2 regions of the Pseudokineococcus basanitobsidens genome follow, and region 2 is predicted to be linked to the other one. Evidence: predicted binding sites of a transcription regulator. Region 2 holds the regulator's gene; the other holds the start of a gene.
The links. The regulator HrcA, encoded in region 2, represses chaperone genes, less so after heat shock. The targets are predictions, from matches to a motif close to GNTNGCACTCGGNNNNNCCGAGTGCNANC.
Positions count from the first base shown of each region.

Region 1 (4,410 bases), on a different contig from region 2:
GGTCGATGACGCCGGCCGGCACGAGCTCCTCGTACTCCCCGGTGGCGGCGTTGAGGCCCTGCCCGCCGCCGAGGGTCCGGACGCGGTCGACGACGACGTAGCCGTTCAGACCCGCGTTCTCGGCGATCCAGCGCAGCGGCTGGTCGACGGCCCGGCGCACGATCCCGACGCCGACCGCCTCGTCGCCGGTCCGCCCGAGGTCCCCGTCCAGCGCGGAGGCCGCCTGCACGAGCGCGGAGCCGCCGCCCGCGACGATCCCCTCCTCGATGGCCGCACGGGTCGCCGAGACGGCGTCCTCGATGCGGTGCTTCTTCTCCTTGAGCTCGACCTCGGTGGCCGCGCCGACCTGGATGACGCAGACGCCGCCGCCGAGCTTCGCGAGCCGCTCCTGGAGCTTCTCGCGGTCCCAGTCGGAGTCCGTGCGCTCGATCTCGGCCCGGATCTGGTCGGCGCGGGCCGCGATGTCCTGCGCCCCGCCGCCGCCGTCGACGAGCGTCGTGTCGTCCTTCGTCACGACCACGCGACGGGCGGAGCCGAGGACGTCGAGGCCGACCTGGTCGAGCTTGAGCCCGACCTCGGGGCTGACGACCTGGGCACCGGTGAGGACGGCGAGGTCCTCCAGCATCGCCTTGCGGCGGTCCCCGAACCCGGGGGCCTTGATCGCGGCGGCCGTGAAGGTCCCGCGGATCTTGTTGACGACCAGCGTCGACAGCGCCTCGCCGTCGACGTCCTCGGCCACCACGAGCAGCGGCCTCGAGGTCTGCAGGACCTTCTCCAGCAGCGGCAGGAGGTCGGCCACCGCGCTGATCTTGGTCGAGCTGATGAGCACGTGGGCGTCCTCGAGGACGGCCTCCATGCGGTCGTTGTCGGTGACGAAGTGCGGCGACAGGTAGCCCTTGTCGAGCTGCATGCCCTCGGTGAACTCGAGGTCCATCGCCGTGGTCGAGGACTCCTCGACCGTGATGACGCCGTCCTTGCCGACCTTGTCGAACGCCTCGGCGATGAGCTCGCCGATGACGCGGTCCTGGCTGGAGATCGCGGCGACGTGGGCGATCTCGTCCTTGCCGTCCACGTCGCGGGCGGCGCTGCGCAGCGCCTCGCCGACCGCGGTGACCGCCGCGTCCATGCCGCGCCGCAGCGCGTCCGGGGAGGCGCCGGCCGCGACGTTGCGCAGGCCCTCGTGCACGAGCGCCTGCGCGAGGACCGTCGCCGTCGTCGTGCCGTCGCCGGCGACGTCGTTGGTCTTGGTGGCGACCTCCTTCGCGAGCTGGGCGCCGAGGTCCTCGTACGGGTCCTCGAGCTCCACCTCGCGGGCGATCGTCACGCCGTCGTTCGTGATCGTGGGTGCGCCCCACTGCTTGTCGATGACGACGTTGCGGCCGCGGGGGCCGAGCGTCACCTTGACCGCGTCGGCGAGCGCGTCGACGCCGCGCTCCAGCGCGCGTCGCGCGTCGTCGTCGAACTGCAGGGTCTTGGCCATGCTGCTCCGTCCTGGGGGTGGTGCTGGTGGGTGCTGCCGGGCGTGCGCTCGCGGCACGGTGGCGTGCGGACGCACGAGCGCCCCGGGGACCGGCGGGCCGGTCCGCCGGGGCGGTCGTGGTGGCGCCGGTGGGCGGTGCGCGTCAGCGGGGGGACGCGCTCACCCGGCGGGCGCCGGCGGGTGCTGCGTCGTCAGGAGACGACCGCGAGCACGTCGCGGGACGAGAGGATCAGCAGGTCCTCGCCGCCGTAGGTGACCTCGGTGCCGCCGTACTTGCTGTAGATGACCTTCTGGCCGACCTCGACGTCGACCGGCACGCGCTGGCCGTTGTCGTCGACGCGGCCCGGGCCCACCGCGAGGACCTCGCCCTCCTGGGGCTTCTCCTTCGCGGTGTCCGGGATGACCAGACCCGACGCGGTCGTCTGCTCGGCCTCGACGGCCTTGACGACGATGCGGTCCTCGAGCGGCTTGATGGAGACCGACACTGTGCGGACCTCTCCTTCGTGGGGCTCCCCCGAGGGAGCCGGTGACGTGGGCAGGCGCGGGTGGGTCCGTCCGCCGTCGCGGGGGTCGGCCGGCCCTGCCGTGCGCCGTCCCGACTCTAGAGCGGCGGTTAGCACTCGGTCAATCGGAGTGCCAGGACGCAGGGCCTCCGCCACGCCGTGCCCACCCGGGCCGCCGTGGCAGCATCACCGTCGTGGAGGATCCCGCCGTCGCCGGGCTCGCGGCGGTGCTGACGCCGGCCGGGCTCGCCCTCCTCGACGCGCTGCCGCCCTACGGGGAGGTGGACGGGCTCGTGCTCGGCGAGCGGCTGCGGGCGCAGGGCCACGACCCCGTGCTCGTCGCGGCCGCCCTCACGCAGAGCCGGCTGCGCGCCCGGGCACGCGCGAAGTTCGGCTCCTTCGCCGACGACATGCTCTTCACCGCGGCCGGTCTCGAGCAGGCGACCCGGCTGCCCGTCGCGGCCCGGCACGCGCACCGCTTCGTGGCCGCGGGGCTCGCGCGCGTCGCCGACCTGGGCTGCGGCGTCGGCGGGGACGCGAGCGCCCTGGCCGGCCTGGGTCTCGGCGTGCTCGCGGTCGACTCCGACGAGCCCACCGCGGCCGTGGCCGCCGCCAACCTCCGCCGCTTCCCCGACGCCCGCGTGCGCTGCGAGGACGTCACCGCCACGGACCTCGACGGCGTGGACGGCGTCTGGCTCGACCCCGCGCGGCGGGACGAGCGGGGTCGACGGGTGCTGGACCCCCGCCGCGCCAGCCCCCCGCTGTCCTTCGCCGAGGGGCTCGCGCGCGAGCGGCCCGTCGGGGTGAAGGTGGCCCCCGGCATCGACCACGACCTCGTGCCCGCCGGGTGGGAGGCCCAGTGGACGTCGGTCGACGGCGACGTCGTCGAGGCGGCCCTGTGGAGCGGCGCCCTGGCCCGGCCCGGCGTGCGGCGCAGCGCGGTCGTCGTCCGCGGGGGGACCGCCGCGGTCGTCGACGACACGGCCGACCCCTTCGCCGCCTCCGCGCCACCGGTGGGCCCCGTGGGCCGGCACCTGTACGAGCCCGACGGCGCCGTCGTCCGCGCCGGTCTCGTCGGCGCGGTCGTCGCCGCCCTCGACGGCCGCCTCGTCGACCCCTCGATCGCCTACGTCACCGCGGACGCCCGCCTCGAGCTCCCGTCGGCGACCGGCTACGTCGTCGACGAGGTCCTGCCCTTCGGGCTCAAGCCGCTGCGCGCGCGGCTGCGCGAGCGCGGCGTCGGACGGCTGACGATCAAGAAGCGGGGGACGGCCGTCGAGCCCGAGGAGCTGCGCCGGCGCCTGCGCCTGTCGGGCCCCGAGGAGGCGGTCGTCGTGCTGACGCGCGTCGCCGGCCGCCAGAGCGCGCTGCTGTGCCGGGCGCTGCCGACCCCGGGGCGGGCGACGCCCGACGCAGGGGGCTGACCCGCCCGGTCGCCGCCCTCAGCCCCCGACGAGGACGGTGCCGACGGGCAGCGACGAGTCGCCGCCGAGGTCGGCCGGCGACGGCGGCAGACCGCGGGCGACCACCTGGGCGCCGAGCGCGGCGACCATGGCGCCGTTGTCGGTGCACAGGCCCAGCCGGGGGACGCGCAGCGCGATCCCGGCCTCGGCGCAGCGCTGCGCGAGGAGCTCGCGCAGCCGCGGGTTCGCCGAGACGCCGCCGCCCAGCAGGAGGGAGTCCAGGCCGTGCACCCGGCACGCGTCGACGGCCTTGCGGGTGAGGACGTCGACCACGGCCTCCTGGAAGGAGGCCGCGACGTCCTCCACCGGCACGGTGCGCCCGGCGGCCTCGCAGGCCCGGACCCAGCGCGCGACCGCGGTCTTGAGGCCGGAGAAGGAGAAGTCGAAGCGGTGCCGCTCCAGGTCCCGGGCCGAGGTGAGGCCACGGGGGAAGGCGATCGCGCGGGGGTCGCCGTGCTCGGCGGCGGCGCTGATCGCCGGGCCGCCCGGGTACGGCAGGCCGAGCAGCCGCGCCGTCTTGTCGAACGCCTCGCCCGCGGCGTCGTCGACGGTCTCGCCGAGGAGGCGGACGTCGGAGGCGATGTCGACGACGTGCAGCAGCGAGGTGTGCCCGCCGGAGACGAGCAGCGCGGCGCACGGCGTCGGCAGCGGCCCCCCGTCGAGCGCGCAGACGGCGACGTGCGCGTCGAGGTGGTTGACGCCGTGCAGCGGCACGCCCAGCGCCCACGCCAGCGCCTTCGCGCCGCCGACCCCGACGAGCAGGGCCCCCGCGAGGCCGGGCCCGGCGGTGACCGCGACGGCGTCGACGTCCGCCAGCGTCACGCCGGCCTCCTCGCACGCCCGCCGGACCGTCGGGACGAGGGCCTCCAGGTGCGCGCGGCTCGCGACCTCGGGCACGACGCCGCCGAAGCGCGCGTGCTCCGCGACGCTGCTCGCGACGACGTCGGCGAGCAGCGTCGTCCCG
Region 1 covers NZ_JBBIAA010000002.1:296,644-301,053, reverse strand. Annotated here, with positions in the region: gene groL (chaperonin GroEL) at 1-1,480, opposite strand, end outside; gene groES (co-chaperone GroES) at 1,672-1,965, opposite strand; gene WDZ17_RS03720 (THUMP-like domain-containing protein) at 2,178-3,407, shown strand; gene tsaD (tRNA (adenosine(37)-N6)-threonylcarbamoyltransferase complex transferase subunit TsaD) at 3,426-4,410, opposite strand, start outside.
Region 1: the regulator HrcA is predicted to act here: its motif matches at 2,093-2,121, upstream of groES (co-chaperone GroES).

Region 2 (4,410 bases):
GGACCACCGGCACCTGGGAGGTCATGCTCGACCTGCCGGCCGGCAGCTACACCCTCGAGGTCCGCGTGCCGGACGACTCCGACGGCGAGGGCGCGGGCGCCGAGGCGCCGGTGGTCCCCCCGGTGACGACGACCACGTTCCGGGTCGCCTGAGCTGAGCGGTCCCGAGGAGCTCGGGCCGACCGTCGCCGTCAGCGGCCCGAGAACATGTCCCGCAGCCGGCCGAAGACGCCGCCGCCGGCGCTGGTGAGGCGCCCCTCGGGCGCCTCCTCGCCGCGGATCTCGGCGAGCTGGCGCAGCAGCTCCTCCTGGCGGTCGTCGAGGCGCGTCGGCGTCTGCACGTCCACGTGGACGAGGAGGTCGCCGCGGCCGCCCCCGCGGAGGTGCCCGACGCCCATCCCGCGCAGCGTGTGCACCTCGCCGGACTGCGTGCCGGGGCGCACGTCCACCTGCTGGCCGCCGTCGAGCGTGTCGACGGACAGCTCGGTGCCGAGGGCCGCGGCGGTCATGGGCACGACGACCGTGCAGTGCAGGTCGTCGCCGCGACGGGTGAACGTCTCGTGCGGCTCCTCCACGACCTCGACGAACAGGTCGCCGGGAGGACCGCCGGCCGGGCCGACCTCGCTCTGACCGGCGAGCTGGATCCGGGTGCCCGTGCTGACGCCGGGCGGCACGCGGACCGTGAGGTCGCGGCGCTCCTGGATCCGGCCCTCGCCGGCGCACTCCGGGCAGGGCGACGGGATCGTCGTCCCGAACCCCTGGCAGTTCGGGCAGGGCGCCGTGGTCATCACCTGGCCGAGGAAGCTGCGGACCTGGCGCTGCACCTGGCCGCGCCCGCCGCACACCTCGCACGTGCGCGGCGACGTCCCCGGCTGGCAGCACGAGCCCGAGCACGTCGGGCACACGACGGCCGTGTCGACGGCGATCGTGCGGTCGGCGCCGAACACGGCCTCCGGCAGCGGGACCTCGATGCGGATGAGCGCGTCCTGGCCGCGGCGCGCCCGGGTCGCCGGCCCCCGGCCGCCCCCGGCCGCCCCTCCGAAGAAGGTGTCGAAGATGTCGCTGAAGCCGAAGCCGCCGGCGGCGCCGCCGCCGAAGCCGCCGAGGCTCTCCCCGCGGTCGTAGGCGCGCCGCTTCTCGGGGCTGGACAGGACGTCGTAGGCGGCGGACACGTCCTTGAACTCGTCCGCCGCCCCGGGGTTGACGTCCGGGTGCAGCTTGCGCGCCAGGCGCCGGTAGGCCTTCTTGATGTCGTCCTGCGAGGCGTCGCGGGAGACGCCGAGGGCCGCGTAGTGGTCGCTCACCGTGGGTGTGCTCGCTCCTGTCGGGGTCGGCCGGCGGCGCTGCGCCGGCCCCTGCTCGTCGTGGTGCTGTCGTCGTGGTGCTCGTGCTCGTCGTGGTGCTCGTGCTCGTCGTGGTGCTCGTGCCGGCGCCTCGCGGCCCGGGCCCGCGGGCGGCACGCGGCGGTGCGGGTGGTGCTCGTCAGCCCCCGATGATGCGGGAGACGTAGCGCGCCACCGCGCGCACCGCCGCCATCGTCGTGGGGTAGTCCATCCTCGTGGGGCCGAGGACGCCGAGGTGCGCGACCACCTGGCCGCCGGAGGCGTAGCCGCTGGTGACGACCGACGTCTCGGTCAGCCGGTCGTGCGCCAGCTCGCGACCGATGCGGACCGAGACGCCGCCGGCCGCCGCGCCGGCGTCGTCCGCCATCTCCCCGAGCAGGCGCAGCAGCACCACCTGCTCCTCGATGGCCTCCAGCACGGGCGAGATCGACTGCGGGAAGTCCAGCCCCGAGCGCGCCAGGTTGGCCGTGCCCGCGAGGACCACGCGCTCCTCCCGCTCGGCGGACAGCGAGTCCTCCAGCGCCCGCAGCACGGCGCGCACGACGTCCCGGTCGGCCGGGGCGAAGGACTCCGGCAGCGACGGCAGGAGGGCGACGACCTCCGCGAGCCGACGGCCGGACGCGACGGCGCCGAGACGGGTGCGCATCTGCCCCACGAGCTCCTCCGGGACCTCGCCGGCCACCTCGACCGTGCGCTGCTCGACCCGGCCGGAGTCGGTGATGAGGACGAGCAGCAGGCGGGGCCCGCCCAGCGGCACGAGCTCGACGTGCCGGACGGTGGCCCGGCTGAGCGAGGGGTACTGGACGACGGCCACCTGCCGCGTCAGCTGGGCGAGGGCCCGCACGGTGCGGGTGAGGACGTCGTCGAGGTCGGTGGCGTCGTCGAGCAGCGTGGAGATGGCGCGGCGCTCCGCCGGCGACAGCGGCTTCACCGTGGCCAGGCGGTCGACGAAGGCCCGGTAGCCCTTGTCGGTGGGCACGCGGCCCGCGCTCGTGTGCGGCTGCGCGATGTAGCCCTCCTCCTCGAGGACGGCCATGTCGTTGCGGATGGTCGCGGGCGAGACGCCGAGGCTGTGACGCTCGACGAGGACCTTCGAGCCGACGGGCTCCCGGGTGGCGACGTAGTCCTCGACGATGGCCCGCAGGACCGCCAGCCGCCGCTCGTCGCTCACCCGTGCACCTCCGCTCGCCCGCCGCCGGGTCGGTCGACCTGGCACTCATCCGTCCTGAGTGCCAAGCCTACGCCCGGTGCGGGGCCCGGCCCGGACCGCGCGAGCCCCCGGGGGACGTCGCGCGGCCCGGTCGCCCGCGGGTCAGCCCCCGCGGACGGCGCCGAGGACGCGGTCGGCGAGCCCCGGTCCCTGCGCGTCGTCGGAGGGCGTCAGCGCGCGCAGCGGCTCGGCGAGCTCGCGGCGGAAGAAGTCGAAGAAGCCGTCGGGGTCGGGACCGGCGTTCATGGTGACGACGTGGTCGAAGCCCGCGTCGACGAACGGCTGGGCCACCTCGAGGTGCCGGGCGACGTCCGGGCCGCAGGCGAACTGCGCCTGGATCTGCTCCGTCGTCACGCTCTGCGTCGCGGCGTCGAAGTTCACCGGGTTGGGCAGCTCGGACATGACCTTCCAGCCCGTCAGCGCCCATCGGGTCTTCTCCCACACCGCCTGCGCCGCGCTCTCGGCGTCCGGCGCCCACGCGAGGGGGATCTCGGCGAAGGCCGGTCCGCTGCCGCCGAGACGCTTCCAGGTCGCCACCATGTCGCCCTTCGGCTCGGTGGCGAAGAGCCCGTCGCCCAGCTCGGCGGCGATGCGGGCCGAGGCGGGGCCGCTGGCCGCGACGGCGATGGCGGGCAGCTCCTCGGGCAGGTCGAAGACGCGGGCGTCCTCCAGCTGGAGGTGCTTCCCCTCGTAGGTGCGGTAGCCGCCCTGCCAGAGCAGCCGGATGATCTCGAGGGCCTCCCGGAACCGCTCGTGCCGCACGCGGATGCCGGGGAAGTGCTGCGTGCCGACGACGTGCTCGTTGAGGCGCTCCCCCGCGCCGACGCCGAGGGTGAAGCGGCCGTCCGAGATGATCTGCATCGTCGCGGCCGCCTGGGCGATGACGGCCGGGTGGTACCGGACGCTGGGGCAGGTGACGCCGGTCGCCAGCCCGAGGGTCTGCGTCCTCGCCGCGATGTTCGCCAGCAGCGCCCACGTGAAGCCGCTGTGGCCCTGCGTCTCGAGCCAGGGGTGGAAGTGGTCGCTCATCTCGACGAAGTCGAAGCCGGCGCGCTCGGCCTCCACGGCCTGCCGGACGACCTCCTTCGGCGCGAAGGCCTCGGTGGCGAGCTTGTAGCCGATCTGCATGGGTGCCTCCGTCGTGTCCGCCGGCGTCGCCCCGGCTGGTCCGCGTCCACGCTAGGAGCGGCTCCCCCCACCCGCACCCGCTCGCCGGGACGTGCCCGCGCGCCCTCCGGGACCGGGGGGCCCGCGCGGCTAGCGTCCGCCGCATGAGCCGCACGACCCCGCCGCGCGACCGGTACGGCAGCGACGTCCTCGCCGGGGACTGGCGTGTCCCGCCGCGCGGCCGCTCGACCGAGGTCGCGGCCGACCGCGGCCTCGTCGTCGAGGAGGTGGAGACGGGCTGGGTCGGCGCCGTCGTCCGCGTGGAGAAGGCCGGCGGCGCGCACGTCGTCCACCTCGAGGACCGGCGCGGACGGACCCGCGCCTTCCCGCTCGGGCCCGGCTTCCACCTCGACGGCCGGCCGGTGCGGCTGGCGCCGCCGCGGCAGGCCGCCCCGCACGCCGCCGCGCGGCCCACCGGGATCGCCCCGGGCCGGACGGCGAGCGGCTCCCGCGCCGTCGAGGGACAGCGGGCCCGCGTGGCCCGGGGCAGCCACGTCTGGGTCGAGGGCCGGCACGACGCGGAGCTCGTCGAGAAGGTCTGGGGCGACGACCTGCGCGTCGAGGGCGTCGTCGTCGAGCCGCTCGACGGCGTGGACGACCTCGGCGGTGCGCTCGAGGCCTTCGCCCCCGGGCCGGGGCGGCGGGTCGGCGTGCTCGTCGACCACCTCGTCCCCGGCACGAAGGAGTCCCG
Region 2 covers NZ_JBBIAA010000010.1:91,925-96,334, forward strand. Annotated here, with positions in the region: gene WDZ17_RS10510 (Gmad2 immunoglobulin-like domain-containing protein) at 1-152, shown strand, start outside; gene dnaJ (molecular chaperone DnaJ) at 191-1,303, opposite strand; gene hrcA (heat-inducible transcriptional repressor HrcA) at 1,482-2,513, opposite strand; gene WDZ17_RS10525 (TIGR03557 family F420-dependent LLM class oxidoreductase) at 2,655-3,680, opposite strand; gene WDZ17_RS10530 (DUF3097 domain-containing protein) at 3,824-4,410, shown strand, end outside.